Regions from separate parts of the Shewanella sp. HL-SH4 genome, predicted to be linked through region 1. Evidence: predicted binding sites of a transcription regulator. Region 1 holds the regulator's gene; each other region holds the start of a gene.
The links. Region 1 encodes MetJ, which represses methionine synthesis genes. Its sites were predicted from a motif close to TAGACGTCTAGACGTCTA; they were not measured.
Positions count from the first base shown of each region.

Region 2: the regulator MetJ is predicted to act here: its motif matches at 1,335-1,352, upstream of metK (methionine adenosyltransferase).
Region 3: the regulator MetJ is predicted to act here: its motif matches at 1,424-1,441, upstream of metH (methionine synthase).

Region 1 covers NZ_CP195037.1:2,728,658-2,730,944, reverse strand. The annotation lists gene metB (cystathionine gamma-synthase) at 1-993, opposite strand, end outside; gene metJ (met regulon transcriptional regulator MetJ) at 1,201-1,515, shown strand; gene ACRWQL_RS12930 (sulfite exporter TauE/SafE family protein) at 1,689-2,287, shown strand, end outside.
Region 2 covers NZ_CP195037.1:1,259,676-1,261,962, forward strand. The annotation lists gene tkt (transketolase) at 1-908, opposite strand, end outside; gene metK (methionine adenosyltransferase) at 1,395-2,287, shown strand, end outside.
Region 3 covers NZ_CP195037.1:3,024,918-3,027,204, forward strand. The annotation lists gene metH (methionine synthase) at 1-1,289, opposite strand, end outside; gene ACRWQL_RS14195 (histidine phosphatase family protein) at 1,482-2,231, shown strand; cobalamin riboswitch at 2,224-2,287, shown strand, end outside.

The DNA.
Region 1 (2,287 bases):
TAAACTTTCAGCAACACTGAACAAGGTTAACGCATCTAAAAATGCTACAACCTCTGCTTCACCACCTTTTAGCTCGAAACTGAGCATAGCGCCAAAGCCTTTTTGCTGTTTTTTCGCAATCTCATGTCCAGGATGATCCGTTAATCCTGGATAATACACTTTTGCCACCACAGGACTTTGACATAGCACATCAACTATCTGTTTGGCATTGGCTTGATGTTCGCGAATTCGCACTGCTAAAGTACGAATACCACGCAGAGTCAGGTAACTGTCAAACGCTGATCCCGTTAAGCCTAAGGTGTTTGACCACCAATGCAGTAACTCGCCGATGTCTGGATTTTTAGCTACAACAGCGCCGCCAACCACATCACTGTGACCATTGATATATTTGGTCGTGGAATGGATAACGATATCAGCCCCTAAATTTAAAGGCTGCTGCAAAATAGGTGATAAAAAGGTGTTATCCACGGTAACCAATGCGCCAACTTCTTTTGCTGCAGTGGCAATAGCGGCAATATCGACCACACGCAGTAATGGATTGGATGGGGTTTCTAACCACACCATTTTGGGTTTTTTGGCAATGGCTTCTGCTAATGCTGCCGCGTTGGTTTGATCAACGATGGCCAATTTAAACTGACCTTTCTTGGCCAGGTTAGTAAATAAACGGTAACTACCTCCATAGCAATCATGTGGCACAACCAATAAATCGTCTGGGCCTAATAAATGGGTCACTAGCGTAATGGCAGCCATGCCAGTACAGGTTATCACTCCGGTAGCCCCTTGCTCTAATTTGGCTAAGGCTTCGCCTAAAATACAACGTGTTGGATTGCCTGAACGGCTGTAATCAAACTCACGCGGATTTTTATGGCCATCAAAAGAATAATTGGTCGATAAATAAATTGGCGGGACAACTGCACCATGTTGTGTGTCACTTTCAATCCCCTGTCGGACGGCGACAGTAGCATTGCTATGTTGTTTACAAGACTTGGTCATGATTGATTCCTAACATTACGAACACACAAAGAGATGTCTAGATGGCTAAATTTACCTAACTGAGCAGCTCAGGTCAACAAAAATAGACGTTTAGACGTCTAAACATAAAGAAATCTATTTGCAATGTGCACTAAAACACAGCAATAATTTGACTAGAAACTTTAAGGGTTTAAAATCTGCACCGTATTTAAAGTAAAGGGTGAGTTAATGACTGAGTGGAATGGCGACTATATTAGCCCATATGCCGAACACGGCAAGAAGAATGAACAAGTAAAAAAAATCACAGTTTCAATTCCGTTAAAAGTATTGAAAGTACTGACCGATGAGCGCACTCGTCGCCAGGTAAATAATTTACGTCACGCGACAAATAGTGAATTACTTTGCGAAGCTTTTTTACATGCTTACACGGGTCAACCATTGCCCGATGATCATGACTTATCAAAAGATGAGCCTGACAGCATTCCGCGTGAAGCGAAAGCATTGATGGACCAAATGGGTATTGAATGGGAAGACTTAGAGTAATTAATCACTTTTAAGTCATTTTACACCTGCTATTCATTCCATCAAGATGAATATCCTGCTTAGTCAGGGTAGTTATCTTGATGGAATTTTGTTTTTAGACACGATCAAACAATTGATATCAATCAATATACAAATGCTTGTGTTGAAAAACGTTAGTTACTAAGAGTCATTGCATGCCATTCATTGATCCCACCACGTTATTACTCGCCTCAGTTATTATCTTTTGCGGCGCATTAACCCAAAGCTTAATCGGTTTCGGTTTAGCCGTAGTCGCCAGTCCCTTACTGTATATTATCGACCCGCAGTTAGTGCCCGTTCCAGTGATTGTGATGGGGTTTGCAATTTCACTAATGACCTTATTCAGAGAGCGTAGCCATTTAGAATTTAATGGATTGCAATATGCGTTACTTGGCAGAATTCCGGGTGGTTTTTTGGGCGCAAGCTTACTATTACTCGCCCCCCAACCCATATTAGGACTCGCTATTGCGGGTATTGTATTTACAGCGGTTTTATTGAGTGTTTTTAAATTGTCCGCACCTGTGAATCGGATAACCTTATTTATTGCGGGTATTGTCTCAGGTATTTTTGGCAACATTGCCGCCATTGGTGGACCGCCAATGGCTATTTTGCTGGCCGGAAAAGATGCCAGCCAATTTAGGGCGGCACTATCAGCCTTTTTTATCTTTAGCTCAATGATTGCACTGGCTATTTTAGCCATTGTAGGTTTAGTTGAAGTGAAGCACATTTGGCTTTCTTTAATGCTGCTTCCATC
Region 2 (2,287 bases), 1.5 Mb from region 1:
TTAGCCACACCTTTATGCTTAGCATCCCAACCAGCATAAACATCTGATGGAATGTCAAAAGGAGCATGTGGCCAGTTTAAGAATTCGCGAGCCGCTGCAATTTCTGCATCACCTAATGGTGCGCCGTGACAATCATGGCTACCCGATTTATTCGGTGAACCAAAACCAATAATTGTTTTACAACAGATCATTGTAGGCTTATCAGTTACAGACTTAGCTTGTTCAATTGCGGCGCGGATTGCATCAGGATTATGACCGTCAACATCAGCAATAACATGCCAACCGTATGCTTCAAAACGCTTAGGCGTATCGTCAGTAAACCAACCTTCAACGTGACCATCGATAGAAATACCGTTGTCATCCCAGAATGTAATTAGTTTACCTAAACCTAATGTGCCAGCTAATGAACAGGCTTCATGTGAAATGCCTTCCATTAAACAACCGTCGCCTAAGAAACAGTAAGTGAAGTGATCAACGATATCGTGGCCATCACGGTTAAACTGTGCTGCTAAGGTTTTTTCAGCAATCGCCATACCAACGGCATTACTGATACCTGCACCTAATGGACCCGTGGTGGTTTCAACACCAGGGGTATAACCATATTCAGGGTGACCAGGCGTTTTAGAGTGCAACTGACGGAAATTTTTAAGCTCTTCAATTGGAAGCTCATAACCCGAAAGATGTAATAGAGAGTAAATAAGCATTGAGCCATGGCCATTGGATAAAATAAAGCGATCACGGTCAGCCCAGTTAGGGTTGGTTGGATTATGCTTTAGGAAATCATTCCATAATACTTCAGCAATATCTGCCATACCCATTGGTGCGCCTGGGTGTCCAGAATTGGCTTTTTGAACGGCATCCATACTTAACGCACGAATTGCGTTTGCGAGTTCTTTACGAGATGACATGCTCTCTCCTGCTTGTTTAATGAGGTCTAGCGGGCAATTGTGGAGTCATATTTTCCCCTACTAGGCGGCGCGACGCAAATTAATATTTTTCGTGTGTATCAATTCAAACTTCAGATTGGCTAATAAAGCGCAATAATTGCTATAAACCTACCTAATTTAGCAGCTTAAATAGTGGCATTAAGCTTCCATCAAAGCGGACATTATTGGTTCAGGCAATTTATTTATTGGGTTTATATTGTCTAATTATGTATACAGTAACGTTAAAACCTCACGATTAAAATGTCACTTAAACCTTAAATTTCATCACGTTAATTACACAGAATAGCAAACAGCTTATCTTGCTGTTTAACATTTTCATAAAACATTGCACAATTCTACGCTTTAATTCGTATAGTGGGGTGTTATCAAAATCAATTTCGACTAGAATAGACGTCTAGACGTATATAAATTTATATTTTTTATCAGCAAACGATGAGATTTCCGACTATGGCAAAGCACTTGTTCACTTCTGAATCAGTTTCAGAAGGTCATCCAGATAAAATCGCCGATCAGATTTCTGATGCGGTATTAGACGCAATACTTGAGCAAGACCCAAAAGCTCGTGTTGCGTGTGAAACCTATGTCAAAACAGGCATGGTATTAGTGGGTGGCGAAGTGACCACTTCTGCTTGGGTTGATATCGAAGAAATTGCTCGTAAAACAGTGCGTGACATTGGTTATACTCATTCTGATATGGGTTTTGACGCTGATTCCTGTGCAGTTTTGAATGCAATTGGTAAGCAATCTCCTGATATTAACCAAGGTGTTGACCGAAGCGATCCTGCTGAGCAAGGTGCTGGCGACCAAGGATTAATGTTTGGTTATGCGAGTAACGAAACTGATGTGTTAATGCCTGCACCTATTACTTATGCGCACAAATTAGTTAAACGCCAATCAGAAGTACGTAAAGACGGCACCTTACCTTGGTTACGTCCTGATGCAAAAAGCCAAATTACCTTTGCTTATAACGATGGCAAAATTGTCGGTATTGATGCGGTTGTGTTATCAACCCAACATAAAGAAGAAGTTAAACAGGCTGATTTAATTGAAGCTGTGATGGAAACCATCATCAAACCAGTATTGCCTTCACACTGGTTAACTAAAGATACTAAATACTTTATTAACCCTACTGGTCGTTTTGTTATTGGTGGTCCTGTTGGCGATTGTGGTTTAACCGGTCGTAAAATCATCGTAGATACCTATGGCGGCATGGCTCGTCATGGTGGCGGCGCTTTTTCGGGTAAAGATCCTTCAAAAGTTGACCGTAGTGCGGCTTATGCTGCGCGTTATGTGGCTAAAAACATCGTCGCTGCTGGGTTAGCTGATCGCTGTGAGTTACA
Region 3 (2,287 bases), 300 kb from region 1:
TCGGGTTCAGAGGCGATTAAGTTTAAGAATTTCTTCATCGATTCAGCACCGTCTAGCATGCCTTCATCCATGTTGACGTCGATTATTTGCGCACCATTTTCAACCTGTTCGCGCACCACATCTAAGGCTTCTTCAAACTTTTCTTCTTTAATTAAGCGTAAGAATTTAGCTGAGCCGGTCACGTTGGCTCGTTCGCCGACGTTAACAAAGAGTGAGTTACCATCAATGGTTAATGGCTCTAATCCTGATAAACGACAAGCTACCGGAATGTCGGGTATCTGGCGTGGCTCATGATTGATCACTGATTCACGTATGGTATTGATATGAGCGGGTGTGCTGCCACAACATCCGCCTACAATATTCAGCATGCCTTCACGGGCCCAATCACTAATGACTTCAGCCATCTCCTCAGGAGTTTCATCGTAACCGCCAAACTCGTTTGGCAAACCTGCGTTAGGGTGAGCAGACACAAAACATTCAGCAATACGGGATAACTCTTCAACATAAGGGCGCAGTTCTTTTGGACCTAATGCACAGTTAAGACCGATAGATAACGGCTTGATATGACGCAGTGAATTGTAAAAACCTTCAGTGGTTTGGCCGGTCAATGTGCGACCAGATGCATCGGTAATTGTGCCTGAAATCATTACTGGCAAGCGATCGCCAAGTTGATCAAATACTTTCTCAATGGCAAATAAGGCGGCTTTGGCATTTAAGGTATCAAAGATGGTTTCAACCATAATGATGTCGGCGCCGCCTTCAATTAAGGCGGTAGTTGATTCAACATAGGCATCAACTAACTCATCAAAGCTAACGTTACGAAAGCTAGGGTCGTTTACATCTGGGCTGATTGAACAGGTGCGATTGGTTGGACCAAGCACACCCGCTACATAGCGGGCATAACCCGTTTGGGCGGCCACTTCATCGGCTGCTTCGCGTGCAACCCGGGCACCTTCTAAATTAATTTCAGCCGATAGCGACTGCATATCGTAGTCAGCCATAGCAATGGTGGTAGCGTTAAAGGTGTTGGTTTCAATAATGTCAGCACCGGCTAGCAGATACTTAGTATGAATATCTTTAATGATTTGACGTTGGCTAAGGACCAACATGTCATTGTTGCCTTTGACGTCGCAATGCCAGTCTTTAAATCTGTCACCACGGTAATCTTCTTCTTCCAACTTGTAGTCTTGGATCATGGTACCCATAGCACCATCGAGAATGACAATTCGCTCTTTTAGCGTGTTTGTCAGTTGTTCAAGCACTTGACTGTAGGAAGTTGACTTGGTCATAACGGATTACCTTTTTAATGCAGTGGCACGTTAACTTAATCGTGACATATTTATCTAACTAGCTATTTTGTTGAGAGTTAATGGGTAAATAATGAATAGCTGGCTCTCAACAAACAGAATTTTGTTTGGACATTTATACGTATAGACGTCCATAATACGCGAGTTGTTATCTTCAGGGCAAGGCAGAAAACCATGAAACATCTTCAATTGGTATTCCTGCGCCATGGTCACTGCCTTGGCGGTGAGATCCTGCGCGGTAAAACAGATGTAGCCTTGTCTGAGCAAGGTCAAATACAAATGCAACAAGCTTTTAATAGCTTAGCGCTATGCCCTGCTATTGTGTATTCATCCCCGTTGAGGCGTTGCGCTGTGTTTAGTGACCTTATCGCAAAACAACACCAGTTGCCCATAACCCTATTAGACAGTTTACAAGAAATTGATTTTGGCCAATGGGATGGTCAAACCTGGCAGGCATTATATAAGCTACACCAAGCGCAATTAGATGCATACTGGGCAAACCCTTGGCTGCATGACAACACGCCACCAGGAGGTGAGCACTTAGTTGATTTTAGTGCTCGAGTGAAGCAGGTATTAGTGAAAATTATTAGTCAGATGCTGAATTCGATTGACGGTGATGTTCAGGATGAGTCTTTTGCCACTGCAAAATTGACCAATGAAACTTTTGCAAGTGAATTACCCAATCAAGCACTTGTTGTGACCCATGGCGGGGTAATGCGTTGCATTATGGCACAACTTTTAGGTGCTGAAGGGCAGGCTGGTGTGTTTACGCAATTACAATTACCCTATGCCGCGTTGATGACAGTTGATGTATTTATTGATGCAGATGACTTACAAATGGCCACACAAGGCAGCTTATGTTTTGAAAAGCTCAGTTTTAGATTGAACTGGCCATCATTAACCACCAAAATAGAGCCGTTTTAATATAGTGTTGAGTATTGGGAATCGGGTAAGCCCGAACTGTCCCCGCAACTGTGATT